Regions from separate parts of the Streptomyces sp. NPDC057271 genome, predicted to be linked through region 4. Evidence: riboswitches for the same ligand, from Rfam matches in the RefSeq annotation. Region 4 holds a riboswitch; each other region holds the start of a gene.
What was found. A riboswitch is a leader RNA that binds a small molecule or an ion and turns the genes downstream of it on or off. The one in region 4 is predicted to bind cyclic di-AMP.
Positions count from the first base shown of each region.

Region 1: another riboswitch for cyclic di-AMP. It lies ahead of ACFUJR_RS17960 (transglycosylase family protein); the one in region 4 lies ahead of ACFUJR_RS09795 (C40 family peptidase).
Region 2: another riboswitch for cyclic di-AMP. It lies ahead of ACFUJR_RS22405 (transglycosylase SLT domain-containing protein); the one in region 4 lies ahead of ACFUJR_RS09795 (C40 family peptidase).
Region 3: another riboswitch for cyclic di-AMP. It lies ahead of ACFUJR_RS29515 (M23 family metallopeptidase); the one in region 4 lies ahead of ACFUJR_RS09795 (C40 family peptidase).

Region 1 covers NZ_JBHUYJ010000034.1:54,692-58,459, reverse strand. Annotated here, with positions in the region: gene eno (phosphopyruvate hydratase) at 32-1,318, opposite strand; gene ACFUJR_RS17960 (transglycosylase family protein) at 1,667-2,362, opposite strand; cyclic di-AMP (ydaO/yuaA leader) riboswitch at 2,366-2,585, opposite strand; gene ACFUJR_RS17955 (transglycosylase family protein) at 2,800-3,768, opposite strand, start outside.
Region 2 covers NZ_JBHUYJ010000049.1:11,294-15,061, forward strand. Annotated here, with positions in the region: gene ACFUJR_RS22400 (phosphocholine-specific phospholipase C) at 1-1,239, shown strand, start outside; cyclic di-AMP (ydaO/yuaA leader) riboswitch at 1,525-1,710, shown strand; gene ACFUJR_RS22405 (transglycosylase SLT domain-containing protein) at 1,715-2,581, shown strand; gene ACFUJR_RS22410 (phosphoribosyltransferase family protein) at 2,590-3,768, opposite strand, start outside.
Region 3 covers NZ_JBHUYJ010000085.1:18,776-22,543, reverse strand. Annotated here, with positions in the region: gene ACFUJR_RS29525 (M16 family metallopeptidase) at 1-3, shown strand, start outside; gene ACFUJR_RS29520 (M16 family metallopeptidase) at 30-1,397, shown strand; cyclic di-AMP (ydaO/yuaA leader) riboswitch at 1,610-1,776, shown strand; gene ACFUJR_RS29515 (M23 family metallopeptidase) at 1,789-2,574, shown strand; gene ACFUJR_RS29510 (GntR family transcriptional regulator) at 2,745-3,428, shown strand; gene ACFUJR_RS29505 (HPr family phosphocarrier protein) at 3,633-3,768, opposite strand, start outside.
Region 4 covers NZ_JBHUYJ010000014.1:31,568-35,335, forward strand. Annotated here, with positions in the region: gene ACFUJR_RS09785 (ClpP family protease) at 1-255, shown strand, start outside; gene ACFUJR_RS09790 (hypothetical protein) at 263-568, shown strand; cyclic di-AMP (ydaO/yuaA leader) riboswitch at 883-1,080, shown strand; gene ACFUJR_RS09795 (C40 family peptidase) at 1,084-1,560, shown strand; gene ACFUJR_RS09800 (ATP-binding protein) at 1,706-2,164, opposite strand; gene ACFUJR_RS09805 (8-amino-7-oxononanoate synthase) at 2,323-3,489, opposite strand; gene bioB (biotin synthase BioB) at 3,634-3,768, shown strand, end outside.

The DNA of each region.
Region 1 (3,768 bases), on a different contig from region 4:
GGGGACGTACGTAACCGAGGGTTCTCGGGGATCAGCCCTTGAAGCGCGGGAAGGCGCTGCGACCGGCGTAGACGGCCGCGTCGTCGAGGATCTCCTCGATGCGCAGGAGCTGGTTGTACTTGGCGACGCGCTCGGAGCGGGCCGGGGCGCCGGTCTTGATCTGGCCGCAGTTGGTGGCGACGGCGAGGTCGGCGATGGTGACGTCCTCGGTCTCGCCGGAGCGGTGGGACATCATGCACTTGAAGCCGTTGCGCTGGGCCATCTCGACGGCGTCCAGGGTCTCGGTCAGCGAACCGATCTGGTTGACCTTGACGAGCAGCGCGTTGGCGGCGCCGTCCTCGATGCCGCGGGCCAGGCGCTCCGGGTTGGTGACGAAGAGGTCGTCACCGACGATCTGGACCTTGGTGCCCAGCTTGTCGGTGAGGACCTTCCAGCCGGCCCAGTCGTCCTCGAACAGCGGGTCCTCGATGGAGACCAGCGGGTACGCGGAGACGAGCTCCTCGTAGTAGTCGGTCATCTCGGCGGCCGAGCGGGACTTGCCCTCGAACTCGTACGAGCCGTCCTTGTAGAACTCGGACGCGGCGACGTCGAGCGCCAGCGCGATGTCCTTGCCCGGGACGTAGCCGGCCTGCTTGATGGCCTCCAGGATGAGGTCGAGCGCCTCGCGGTTGGAGTCCAGGTTGGGGGCGAAGCCGCCCTCGTCGCCGAGGCCGGTGGACAGGCCCTTGGTCTTCAGGACGGACTTGAGGGTGTGGTAGACCTCGGTGCCCCAGCGCAGGGCCTCGGAGAAGGACTCCGCGCCGATCGGCGCGATCATGAACTCCTGGATGTCCACGTTGGAGTCGGCGTGCGAGCCGCCGTTCAGGATGTTCATCATCGGAACGGGCAGCAGGTGCGCGTTCGGGCCGCCGAGGTAGCGGAAGAGCGGGAGGTCGGAGGCCTCGGACGCGGCGTGCGCGACGGCGAGGGAGACGCCGAGGATGGCGTTGGCGCCGAGGGAGGCCTTGTTGTCCGTGGCGTCCAGGTCGAACATGGCCTGGTCGATGAGGCGCTGCTCGGTGGCGTCGTAGCCGACGAGCTCCGGGCCGATCTGCTCGATCACGGCGAGGACGGCCTTCTCGACGCCCTTGCCCTGGTAGCGGTTCTTGTCTCCGTCACGGAGCTCAATGGCCTCGAACGCACCGGTGGAGGCACCGGACGGAACGGCAGCACGGCCGGTGCTGCCGTCGTCGAGGCCGACCTCGACCTCGACCGTGGGGTTGCCTCGGGAGTCCAGGATTTCCCGGGCTACGACGACGTCGATGGACGGCACGAGCATCTCCTTCTGGGATGGGACGCTAGATTTGACGCTTGCGGTGCAGGGTCGCTTTGGCCTTGCGACAAGAGCCTAACCGGCTCCGGGGCTCCCGCCCGCCGGGCGCCCGCCCCCTGGGACGAAAAAGGACCCAAGGGCACGCATCTACGGCCAAAGCCCCCCAGAACTACTCGCCAGTAACCCCGTGGGGCCGCCCCGGGCCCCGCCCCGGGCTCCCCGGAACACGGAACCCCGGTCCGGAGCGCACGGGGGAAACCGCTCCGCACCGGGGTGGTCACCGCGGGAGGGTCGTCGGACCCGCGTGAGCCGCCGGACCCGCGTGAGCCGCCGGACTCACGCGAGCCGCGGGGCTCACTTCAGGTGAAGCTGCTGGCCCGGGTAGATCAGGTCGGCGTCCTCGACGACGTCCTTGTTGAGCTCGAAGAGCTTCGCCCAGCCGCCCTCGACGTCGTGGGCGGCGGCGATGGTGCTCAGCGTGTCGCCGGCGACGACCTTGTACTCGCCGTCACCCTTCTCGACCTTCTTGCCGGTCGGGGTGGTGACGGTCTTCTTGGACTCGGCCTTCTTCGGGGCGGTCCGGGTCTCGCTGCGGGTCGTCGGCTGCTCGGCCTGGCGCTCCTGCTTCGGGGCGGCCGGCTTGGCCGGAGTGCTCTCGGCGGCGCCACCGGTGTAGGCGGCGCTGGAGAGGCCGACGCCGCAGCTCGGCCAGGCACCCTTGCCCTGACCGGCGAGGACCTTCTCGGCGATGGTGATCTGCTGCGACTTCGAGGCCTGGTCGGCGGTCGCGGCGTAGGCGGTGCCACCGTAGGCGGCCCAGGTGGAGGCGGAGAACTGCAGGCCGCCGTAGTAGCCGTTGCCGGTGTTGATGGACCAGTTGCCACCGGACTCGCACTGGGCGACGGTGTCCCACTCGGAGGCCGTGGCGGCCGAGGCGGACCCGGCGGTCATCAGCGGGGCGGCGACGGCGACACCGGCGACACCGGCGAGGGCGACGGCGCGGGCGGCCCTGGAGGGACGACGGTGTTTGCCCTTGACGGAAAACAGCATGGGACTTCTCCTCACCGACGCCTGCGAGGTGAGCTGTCGGGTTCGGGCCATGTGAGTTGCCCGGCCGCGCGACCTTGCGCGCGGCTTCACCCCAAGCCGGTCCGTCGGCCGTCTGTCTCAACGGCCGGGGTCGGCACTTACCTTGGGTCCCCCGCTCCTGCCTACGGCGCTGACGCGACGACTGTTCCCATCGGCCGACGGCAGGATTCGGCGTTTCGGTCGACGGGGCCCGCGGTGGCGAGCGGTCCTGACCGTAGACACAGACCCGGGGGAAGTTCAAAGAGGCCCAGGTCGGACATATCACCCCTACCCGTCACGGGACGAAGGGTGTTTACGCAGGTGAGAGGTGACGGAAGCAGAGTTTGCGGACGGGACGCGCCAGTTGAGACAAAGAGACCCATGTCTCACTGGCGCAGAACCGGACATACAACCCCGAACTACCCCTGTTCCGCGGTCGAACCGAGGCCGAGGTCAAGGCTCTGGCCAGGGACGATCAGGTCCGGATCGGCACCCACCGTGGAGCGGTTGGCGTCATAGAGGGCGCCCCAGCCGCCCGGGAGTTCGTTCTGCTGGGCGATCACGGAGAGGTTGTCGCCCGGCTTGACGGTGTATTCACCGATGGCGCCGGAGATGTCCTGGGCGGTCGTGTTGTCCAGACTGCCCGAAGCGTCCTTGTTGCCTTGGTCGCCCTCACCGCCCTGCTCCACCGGGTCCGCCTCGGCACCCGCGTCGGGTGCCGGGGTGTCAGTCGGCAGGGCATGGCGGCCCTTTTCGCCACTCTCGCCCGGATTGACCGATTCTTCCGGAGCCGCGTCACCGCGGTGCTTCCCCGTGCCCGGGGTCGTCGGCGTGGTCGGCGCGGTGGGGGTGGTGGACGTCTCGGGCGTGGCGGACGCCTCGGGCGCGGTGGACGCCTCGGGCGCGGTGGACGACTCGCCGCCCCCTTCCTCCGTCCCGTAATCCGGCGTGGCGCTCTCGGAGGTGCCGGCCTCCGGCGACGTCGTCCCAGAGCCGGCCGGCAGGCCCGCGGTCCGGTTCGACTCCGGAAGGGGACCCGTGGGCTCCGCCGGCTTCACGGCCGGACCCGGGTCGACGTCCGGCTTCGCGCCGTCCTTCGTCAGCCCGGCGATCGGGGCGCAGGTGGCCCACTGCGTGTCACCCGCGGCGAACGCCTTCTCCGCCACCACGATCTGCTGGGCGCGGCTGGCGAGGTCCGCACTGGTCGCGTAGTCGAGGCCGCCGTGCCGCTCCCAGCTCTCCTGGGTGAACTGGAGCCCGCCGTAGAGCCCGTTGCCGAAGTGGGCGCTCCACAGGCCGCCCGACTCGCACTCGGCGACCCGGTCCCAGGTGGCGGCGTCGGCGGCGGACGCCGAGCCCGCACCGAGGAGGGGAAGCGCCAGAGCCGA
Region 2 (3,768 bases), on a different contig from region 4:
TCCACCCCGGACGACATCGCCGCCGCGATCCGCGCCGACGCGGTCGCCGGGACGCTTCCGCAGGTCTCCTGGGTGGTGGCGAGCGAAGCCTTCTCCGAGCACCCCTACGCCCCGCCGGGCGACGGCGCGCACTTCGTCGACCTGGTCTACCGCGCGCTGGCGGCGAACCCCGAGGTCTTCGACTCGACCGTGCTGTTCCTCAACTACGACGAGAACGACGGGTTCTTCGACCACGTGCCGCCGCCGGTCGCCCCGCCCGGAACTCCGGGCGAGTACATCGACGGCGTGCCGATCGGCCTGGGCTTCCGCGTCCCGATGCTCGTCATGTCGCCCTGGACGCGTGGCGGCTGGGTCAGCTCCGAGGTCTTCGACCACACCTCGGTCCTGCGCTTCATGGAGACCTGGACGGCCGCCCTCGGCACCCCGGCCGCCTGCCCGAACATCAGCGCCTGGCGGCGGAAGGTCACCGGCGACCTGACGGGCGTCTTCGACTTCGCCCGCCCGGTGTACGGAGTTCCCACGGGCCTCCCCTCCACCGCCGAGGTCATCGGGCAGTCCACCTGCGGCCGCCTGCCGAACCCGGTACCGCAGGACAACGCCCTGCCCGCGCAGGAGGCCGGCACCCGTCCGGCGCGCGCCGTGCCGTACCAGGTCAACGGGAACCTCGACCGGTTCGAGTTCGGTGCGGCGGGCAAGATCCTCGCCTGGTTCTCGATGACGAACCAGGGCGCGGAGGCGAGGCGGGCCGCTCACTTCACGATCCACCCGCACCAGCACCGGGACACCGCGGCCTGGCAGTACACCGTGGACCCGGGCGCGACCTCCACGGACTACTTCAACATCGGGCTCGGGTCCGGGTCGGGCAAGTACGACATCTCGATGATCGGCCCCAACCGCTTCCTGCGGCGCTTCATCGGGGACGCGTCGAAGGCGGGCAAGGCGATCGAGGTGGCGGCGCGGTTCGCGACCGAGCCGGGGACCGGGAAGACGGCGCTCTACCTCAGGATGACCAACACCTCCGCCGGCCCCGTGACCTTCACGATCCGCTCCAACGCCTACCGCACGGACGGGCCGTGGACGTACACGGTCCCGGCGAACTCCTCGCGCGAGGACTTCTTCAACGCGGTGGCGTACAGCGACGGCTGGTACGACTTCACGCTCACGGCCGACGTCGACGGCACCTGGTCGCGCCGTTACACCGGGCACATCGAGACCGGCGCCCCCAGCGTCACGGGCTGACGTAGGCCAACACTTCCCACCAAAAGGGGCACAAGGGCATTTTCATGCTCTTGCGCCCCTTTTCATAACTCGGTCGAATTTGCCCGTATGACCGTTTTGACTGCCCAGGTGACATGAATCACGCGCGAGGGAGGCAACCTCCACGGGAGACCCCCTTCCCCTTACGCCCCAAGGCAGTTCGGCGCGGTCGTGATCGCCGGCAAGGCATTTCTCAATTTCCTCTTGATTTCGCTTCCATGCCCCACCTTGTTCCGTCCGACATTCCTCGCCTACGGTCACCTCGACCCGGACGGATCGCCGAATCCTGCCACCGTCCGAAAGACCAGCCATTCACCCGTCGGCAGGAGCGGGGGACCCAGTTTTTTCGCCGGCCCGGTTTTCCGGAGCGGCTTGGGGTGAAGCCGCACGCGTGCGGCCGGGCAGCTCCAGCCCGAACCCGACAGCTCACCCCGCAGGCGCCGGAGAGGAATCCTGCATGTCCGCTCACGGTAAGCACCGGCGCCCCAGGCGACGGCCCCTCAGCCGCGGTATCGCCCTCGCGAGCACAGGTGGAGCCGCATTGGCGCTCCCCCTCGTGGCCACCGCCGCCGCGCACGCGGCGCCGAACGCCGCACCCGCGGTCGCACCCATCGAGAAGACCGTCTTCAGCAGCCCGGCGAAGATCGCGGAATCGATTCCCGCCGCCGGGAATTCCACCGCCAAGATCTATACCGTCGTCCGCGGCGACTCCCTTTCCGTGATCGCGCACGAACAGAGTGTTCGAGGCGGCTGGAAGGCCCTGTACAAGGCCAATCGCAAGGCCGTCGGTGACAATCCGTCACTTATTCATCCGGGACTGGAACTCAGGCTGAGCGGGAAGCCCGCGGCCGCGACGAAGCAGCAGAAGTCCCCGGCCCGTACGACGAGCACGGACCGCGCCGACCGCTCGCAGCAGCGCAGCGCCGCTCCCGGCGCCGCCGCGACCAAGACCGTGACCAAGGCCGCCCCGGCAAAGGCCGCGCCGGCCGCCGCCAAGAGCTACACCAACGACCTCGACGGCTGGATCCGCGAGTCGCTCGACGTCCTCCAGAAGTACGGCATCCCCGGTTCGTACGAGGGGATCCACCGCAACATCATGCGCGAGTCCTCCGGCAACCCCCAGGCCATCAACCTCTGGGACTCCAACGCCGCCAAGGGCACCCCGTCCAAGGGTCTCCTGCAGGTGATCGAGCCGACCTTCCTGGCCTACCACGTGCCCGGTACGTCCATGGACCTGTTCGACCCGGTCGCCAACATCACCGCCGCCTGCAACTACGCCGCGGACCGCTACGGCTCCATCGACAACGTCAACGGACCGTACTGACAGACGTCCTAGAAGTGGTCGGCGAACCAGCTCGAGGCGAGTCCGCCGACCTCTTCCAGCGTGCCGGGCTCCTCGAAGAGGTGCCCGGCGCCGGCGACGACGACGAGCCGGTTCTCACAGGTGAGCCGCGCCTGGGCCGCCTCGTTCAGCTCCTGTACGAGCGGGTCGCGGCCCCCCACGATCAGCAGCGTCGGAGCGCGCACCTGCGCGAGGCGCGTCCCGGCGAGGTCCGGGCGCCCGCCGCGTGAGACGACGGCGGCCACGTCGGAGAGCGGGTCGGCCGCGGCCCAGAGAGCGGCCGCGGCGCCGGTGCTGGCGCCGAAGTAGCCGATCCGCAGCCCGTCGAGGCCCGGCCGGCCCACCAGCCAGTGCGCGGCCCGGGCCAGCCGGCCGGCCAGCAGCTCCGTGTCGAACACATTGCCGCGGTCGTCCGCCTCCTCCTCGGTGAGCAGGTCGAACAGCAGCGTCCCGAGACCAGCGCGGTTCAGGCTCTCCGCGACGGCCCGGTTGCGGGGGCTGTGCCGGCTGCTGCCGCTGCCGTGGGCGAACAGCACGATCCCCGGAGCGCCGTCGGGCACCACCAGATGGCCCGCGAGCCGCACCTCCCCGGCCGGGATGCGCACCTCAGGGTCCCGGGCGTCCGCCCCGTGGCCGGAGTGGTGGCGCTCCAGACAGGCGACGACGTCCTCGTCCGGAGTCTGGGAGAAGTCCTCGTAGAACTGGCCGATCGCGTAGAAGGACGCCGGTTCGTGGACGCTGACGGTCTCGTCCGCCTCCCGGCCGATCCGCTCGGGCCAGTCGCTCGGCGCGACGGGCACCGCGAGGACGATACGCGCGGCCCCCTGGGCACGGACGACCCGGCAGGCGGCGACCGCCGTGGCGCCCGTCGCCAGTCCGTCGTCGACGACCACGGCCGTCCGGCCGTCGAGCCGGGCCGGTGGGCGGTCACCCCGGTAGCGCCGGGCCCGCTTGGCGAGGACGGCGCGCTCGCGTGACTCGACGGCGGCCAGGTCGCCGCCGGAGACACGGGTCTCCGCCAGGACATGGTCGTTGAGGACCCTGACTCCGCCCTCGCCGATGGCGCCCATGGCCAGCTCCGGCTGGAACGGCACCCCCAGTTTGCGTACCAGACAGACGTCCAAGGGCGCGCCGAGTGCGTCGGCGACCTGTTCGGCGACCGGCACCCC
Region 3 (3,768 bases), on a different contig from region 4:
TGACCGACGCTGCCGCGTCTTTGACGAGCATGACGTTCCACCCGCAGCCGGAGCCGGGCACCGCCAGGCCCTGGGCCTTCCCGGCCCCGGACCGTGGAGCGCTGGACAACGGCCTGACGGTGCTGCGCTGCCACCGCCCAGGTCAGCAGGTCGTCGCCGTCGAGATCTTCCTCGACGCACCTCTGGAGGCCGAGCCCGCGGGGCTCGACGGTGTCGCCACGATCATGGCCCGCGCGCTCTCCGAGGGCACGGACCAGCACACCGCCGAGGAGTTCGCGGCCGAGCTGGAGCGCTGCGGCGCCACGCTCGACGCGCACGCCGACCACCCGGGCGTACGGGTCTCCCTGGAGGTCCCCGTCTCCCGGCTGCCCAAGGCGCTCGGGCTGCTCTCCGAGGCCCTGATCGCGCCGGCGTTCCTCGAGACCGAGGTCGAGCGCCTGGTGCGCAACCGGCTCGACGAGATCCCGCACGAGGCGGCCAATCCGGCCCGCAGGGCGGCCAAGCAGCTCTCCAAGGAGCTCTTCCCGGCCGACTCGCGTATGTCCCGGCCGCGCCAGGGCACCGAGGAGACGGTGGAGACGATCGACGCCGCCGCCGTCCGCGCCTTCTTCGACGCGCACGTCCGGCCCTCCACGGCCACGGCCGTGATCGTCGGCGACCTGACCGACGTGGACCTGGACAAGGTGCTCGCCGAGACGCTGGGCGCCTGGACGGGGAACACCGCCGCGTCCCGCCCGGTCCCGCCGATCACGGCCGACGACACCGGCCGTGTGGTCATCGTCGACCGCCCGGGTGCCGTCCAGACCCAGCTGCTGATCGGCCGGGTCGGCGCCGACCGTCACGACCGCGTATGGCCGGCCCAGGTCCTCGGCACGTACTGCCTCGGCGGCACCCTCACCTCCCGCCTGGACCGTGTCCTGCGCGAGGAGAAGGGCTACACCTACGGTGTCCGCGCCTTCGGCCAGGTGCTGCGCTCCGACGGCCAGGGCAACGGCGCCTCGATGCTCGCCATCAGCGGCTCCGTCGACACCCCCAACACCGGCCCGGCACTTGACGACCTGTGGAAGGTGCTGCGCACCCTCGCCGCGGAGGGTCTGACGGACGCCGAGCGCGACGTGGCCGTGCAGAACCTGGTGGGCGTGGCGCCGCTCAAGTACGAGACGGCCGCCTCGGTCGCCGGCACCCTCGCCGACCAGGTCGAGCAGCACCTTCCGGACGATTTCCAGGCGCAGTTGTACGCGCGTCTCGCCGAGACCGGCACGGTGGAGGCGACGGCCGCGGTCGTCAACGCCTTCCCGGTGGACCGTCTCGTCACCGTGCTCGTGGGTGACGCGTCGGAGATCGAGGAGCCGGTGCGCGCCCTCGGCATCGGCGAAGTGACCGTGGTGACGGGCTGATCGAGTCGTCAGGCCGCCGTGTCCGGCGGCCCCGGAGGACCCCGACGTCACGGTACGTCGGGGTCCTCCCCTTTGTCCGTATTGCTGCAGGCGGTGGCTGTATGGCCTGTGGCATGTCTTACAAACAGGCGTGTCTGTTTGGTGATTGAAAGACGGTCCGCTTAGCGTCGGTCCGGCTGTTCGCCAGTTGCACGCGCCGCACCCGCGGCATCGGACAGTCATCGCCGAGTCCCCGTCAGGCGCGAGCCTGGGGAGCCGGGGACCCACGCGAAGTCCCTGGGGTGAATCGGACGCCTTCGCACCTGTGCGGAGGGGCCCGTAGGAGACCTTCCTGCTCCGAACCCGTCAGCTAACCCGGTAGGCGAGAAGGAAGGAAAGGAACAGCCCCTACATGGCGTTCACCCGTGCCACCGGGAAGCATCGTGGTCCGAGCCGTCTGGCGCGCCGCAGCGCCGGCTTCGCAGGCGTCGCGACCCTCGCCACCACCGGCGTCATTGGAACCCTCGCCTCCCCGGCACTCGCCGTCGACGCGGACGCGGCCCCCTCCGTCGAGGACACCGGGCTGACCCAGATCATCGCCGCCGACTCGCTCGCCGACACCATCGACGCCCAGGCCGCCGCCCAGGAGCGCGAGGCCATCGAGGCGGAGGCGAAGCGCAAAGAGGAGGCCCGTGCGAAGGCCGAGGCGAAGCGCAAGGCCGAGGCCCGCGCCAAGGAGATCCGCGAGGCCAAGGAGCGCGCCGCCCGTGAGGCCGAGCGCAAGCGCCTGAACTCCTTCCAGCTTCCCGTGGCCGGTTCGTACGTCAGCACCGGCTACAAGACCGGCGGTGCGCTCTGGTCCTCCGGCAGCCACTCCGGCGTCGACTTCCACGCCGCCTCCGGCAGCAAGGTCGTCTCCGTCGGCTCCGGCACCGTCGTCGAGGCGGGCTGGGGCGGTGCGTACGGCAACAACGTCGTCATCCGGATGCACGACGGCACGTACACCCAGTACGGTCACCTCTCGGCCATCAGTGTCGGGGTCGGCCAGTCCGTCACCCCGGGCCAGCAGATAGGCATCTCGGGCTCGACCGGCAACTCCACCGGTCCGCACCTCCACTTCGAGGCCCGTACGACCGCCGAGTACGGCTCCGACATCAACCCGATCGCGTACCTCCGCGCCCGCGGTGTGAACGTCTGACCGTTCGAGTCTTTCCCGGATTCTCAGAAAAGCCCCGGCTCGTACCGAGCCGGGGCTTTTCGCTGACCAAAAACCTATCCATGGATCCTGGGGAGCCTTCGGAAACAATGCCCTGCTGCAATAGAGTCGCCGGAGAACCGGTTTCGCGCGGATCAAGGCGGAGGTCGAACATGCGCATTCCCGCGCACTCTGTATGCACGGCGATCCGGGACGACATCGTCACCGGGGTCTTCGAGCGCGGCAGCCGGCTGACCGAGGAGCAGCTCGCCCGCCGTTACGGAGTCTCCCGCGTCCCCGTCCGCGAGGCGCTGCGCACCCTGGAGTCCGAGGGTTTCGTGATCACCCGCCGCCACGCGGGCGCCCAAGTCGCCGAGCCCACCGAGCAGGAGGCGGCGGACCTGCTGGACGTACGGTCCCTGCTGGAGCCGCTCGGGGCCGCGCGCGCCGCGCAGCGCCGCACCGAGGCGCACCTCAAGGTGCTGCGAGGCCTGGTCAGGCTGGGGCAGGAGCGGGCCAGGCGGGGCCAGGCGGAGGATCTGCGCTCGCTCGGCGGCTGGTTCCACGAGACGCTGGCCCAGGCCTCGGGCAGTCCGGCGCTCACCGCGCTGCTCATCCAGCTACGGCACAAGATCGACTGGATGTACGCGATCGAACTCCCGGCTCAGCCGGTCGAGGCATGGGCCGAGCACGGGGCGATCGTGGACGCGGTGGCGCGCGGCGACGCCGAACGGGCCCGTGCGCTGACCGCGACGCACGCCGAACGGTCCCTGGTGCTGCACCGGCTGAAGCGCCCGGAGCGCGGGCGCGTGAGGGTTTCGCAACATGTCGTAAACACCGCGAGCGTCCGGAATTAACGAGCGGGCCGTATACAAAGGGCAGTAGATTTCGCGGGCCGGCTGCGTCCTGCCTGGAATGGCGCTCGGAAATGCGCTGTGCACGACGCACCGTGCATAATTCGCTGCCCGTAATGCGCCGCAAGGAATGTGCCCGCGGAATCGGGGGGACGAAAAAGCCGCGCCGCCGGTGCTCCGGCGTGCGCGGCTTCTTCGGAGATCGGGTCAGACGGTCTCGGGAAGCTCCTCGAGCCCCTCGGCAACCAGCTTCGCCAGGCGGTCGAGCGCGACCTCGGCGCCCTCGGCGTCCGAAGCGAGAACGATCTCCTCGCCGCCCTGCGCGCCCAGACCGAGCACCGCG
Region 4 (3,768 bases):
GCGCTCCAGCAGCCCTCGACGGACGAGCCGTTGCAGGGGCAGCCGAGCGATCTCGCCGTCCAGGCAGGGGAATTGGTCCGGCTGCGCGCGATGCTCGCCGGCATCCTGGTCACCCACACCGGCCAGAGCCGCGAGCGGATCGACGCCGACATCGACCGCGTCACCGTGCTCGACGCGCATGCCGCCACCGCGTACGGCCTGGTGGACCACGTGGTTCAGAACCGCGGGGCGTCGGGTCGCGCCGGGGCCCGGTGAGCCGGAGATGGTCCCCGAACCGCCACCCCTGCCCGCCCTGACGCGCGCCGAGGGCGAGTTCGTCGACGCGTATCTCGAAGTCGTGGACCTGCTGGGCCGGATCAATCCATCCAGGGGATCGCATACCTATGGCGCCCTGCGGGCGGCACAGGCCCTGATGGGGAAGGCGAGCGCCCTCCGTGACGCGCTGGCGGTGATGCACGCGCGCGGGGAGACCGAGGTCCACGCGGAGACATTGGCCCGCGCGCTGCGGGTGTTGGACGGGGGGCGCCGGGCGCAGCGGGTCACTGTGCCGGAGGCTCCGGCGAGTTGACATTCCGGCGTGTCGTGTCGAGGTCCACTCGGAGCAGCGGAGCCGCAGAATCGCTCCCCCGTTCGGCGCAGTCGACGAATCGACATATGTGCGGGGTGAGTTGCACAGCAGGTGTACGCATCTGGCTGAATCGGGCGTTCCACCCCTGGTCCGGGGCTCATCGGCGAAACCTCCGAAGATCACGAAACCTGCCTGTCCACCCGAATGGATCAGTCGTGAGGAGCCTCACATAACGTCGTTTCGACTCGGATTTCGCCCTGGTTGTGGGTCAAGATCCCTCACGACGACAAGCCCCCGCCACCGCGGCGGGGCGGTCCGGGCGGACGCCGAGTCCTGCCGCTGTCCCGGATGCCTGGTCGACAGGAGTGGATCGGCAGGAGTGGAGGACCCGAGCAGTACGGGACGGCCGGCCAGTGGGGCCGTTCCTCGGGGTGAAGCCGCAGCCGCGGCCGGGCGACTTCGCCAGCCCGAACCCGACAGGTCATCCTTCACAGGCGGCTGACGAAGGGTTGCGCATGAGTGCGCAGATTCATGTCCCGTCCATGCTGTCCCGGGCCGGAGCCGTCTCGGCTCTCACCCTCGCCGCCCTCGGCGGCACGATGCTGGCGCCAGGCGCCGCACCGGAGGCCCAGGCCGCGACGTCGCACGCCGGCAAGGCGCTGAACGTCGCCGCCTCGAAGAAGGGATCGCCCTACAAGTACGGAGCGGCCGGACCGACCCGGTTCGACTGCTCGGGGCTCACGCTCTACTCGTACAAGAAGGCGGGCAAGTCGCTGCCCCGCACCGCGCAGCAGCAGTACAACAAGACCCGGCACATCAAGGCCTCCAGCCGGCAGAAGGGGGACCTGGTCTTCTTCCATTCGGGTGGAAGGGTCTACCACGTGGGGATCTACGCGGGTAGCGGCAAGATCTGGCACTCGCCCAAGACAGGCTCCTGGGTGAAGCTCGACAAGATCTGGTCGTCCAAGGTGTATTACGGCCGGGTCCGCTGACGCCTCGCCGGGTCCTCCGACGCCCCGCCGGGTCCGCTGACGCCTCGCCGGGTCCTCCGACAACACCGGGCCGGAGCCGGCGTGCCGTGCTCTGATGTGAGCTGATGCGACGAGAGGGTGCGGTGGCGCCGCCGCACCCTCGTCCTCAGGAGCCGGCCGGCTGAGGCGCGAGCGCCCGGTTCGGCGAGGCGGTCCAGGGGAGGTTGATCCAGACCGTCTTGCCGCCCTCGCTGGTCGGCGTGACGGAGAGCCGCCCGCCGGCCTCCGCCGCCAGGAAGCGGATGATGACCATCCCCCGGCCGTTGTCCTGCTGCACCGCCGCCGGAAGCCGCTTGGGCCAGCGGGGGTGGCTGTCGGTGACCCCGATGTGGAGCTGCTCCTCGCGCTCCAGGCGGACGTCGACGGTGAAGGTGGGCGACTGCCCGAAGGTGTGCTGGACGGCGTTGGTGGCCAGTTCGGAGACGATGAGCCGGACGGTGTCGGCGGTGTCACCGGCCTCCGCGAGCCCCCAGCCGGTCAGGACGTCGGCGACGTATCTTCGGGCGGCGGACACCGAGGCGGGTTCGCTCGGCAGAGTGACGGTTGCTTCCTGGTGGTCTGCCATGGCGACGCTGTCCCTTTCCCACCGGGCCCGGCCCGGATTGCGCTACGCGTCAGAGTGCCACCGATCGTGCCGCCCTGTATGGCGATCCCCCAAGATATGGGCATATTTGTCGCTCGAAGCGGTGAACTCTGCTACGGGAAACCGTATGTGAGCTGCGGTCAGAGAGCCGGAGGTGCCGTCCGCACGATCGTGGCGACGGCCTGCTCGATCTGCGCGTCCGTCAGATCCGCGCGGGCCGTGAGCCGCAGCCGGGAGACACCGTCCGGGACGGACGGCGGACGGAAGCAGCCGACGACGAGCCCCTGGTCACGGCAGTCGGCTGCCCACCGCAGCGCTGCCTCGGGCGAGGGCGCGCGGACCGACACGACGGCCGCCTCCGGGCGTACGGCGGTCAGACCGGCCGCCGTGAGCAACCCGTGCAGCGTGGTGGCGACGGTCCTGGCGCGCTCGGCGAGGCCGGGGTCGCCCTGGATCAGCCGCAGGCTCGCCAGGGCGGCGCCCACGGCGGCCGGGGCGAGGCCGGTGTCGAAGATGAACGTACGGGCCGCGTTGATCAGGTGCTCGATCACCCGGGCGGGGCCGAGGACGGCTCCGCCCTGACTGCCGAGCGACTTGGAGAGGGTGACGGTGGCGACGACGTCCGCGTCGCCGGAGAGACCGGCGGCGTGCAGGCCGCCCCGCCCGCCGTCGCCGAGCACGCCCAGACCGTGGGCGTCGTCCACGACGAGCCCTGCACCGTGGGCGCGGCCGACCTCGGCCAGCTCGGCCAGCGGGGCCTGGTCGCCGTCCACGGAGAAGACGGAATCGGACACCACGAGGGTCCGGCGGTCCGGGTGGGCCTGGAGGGTCTTGCGTACCGCCTCGGGGTCGGCGTGCGGGACCACCGCCGTCTCGGCGCGCGAGAGCCTGCAGCCGTCGACGATCGAGGCGTGGTTGCCCGCGTCGGAGACGATGAGCGCGTCACGGCCGCTGAGCGCGGTGAGCGCGGCGAGATTGGCGGTGTAACCGGAGGAGAAGACGAGGGCCGCCTCGAAACCGCAGAATTCGGCGAGTTCGCGCTCCAGACGGGTGTGCAGCCGGGTGGTGCCGGTGACGAGACGGGAACCGGTGGAGCCGGCGCCCCACCGGCGAGCGGCCTCGGCCGCCGCCTCCGTGACCTCCGGGCGGTGGGTCAGGCCGAGGTAGTCGTTGCTCGCCAGGTCGAGCAGATCCGACTCGGCCGCCCGCGGCCGGAGGGTGCGGACCAGGCCCGCCTCCGCGCGGCGGCGCGCCTCCGCGTCGGTCCAGTCGAACGGGGTCCGGCGGGTGTCCTCGTCCCGGTGCATGGGGCAGATCCTTTTGTAGGCAGCGCACAGACCCTAACCGTCCGCGGCCGGGGACAGGGTGTGGCCATGCACACACCTCAATCCGGCTCGTTTGTTCAGATCCTCCTTGGCCGCGAGGTGTGCCGTAGGCGAGGATCACCCTTTATGGACCTGCTGAACACGCTGGTGGACAAGGGGCTGCGGCGCGAGCTGCCGAGCCGTGAAGAAGCGCTCGCCGTACTGGCGACCTCCGACGACGAACTGCTCGATGTGGTGGCCGCCGCCGGCAAGGTGCGTCGT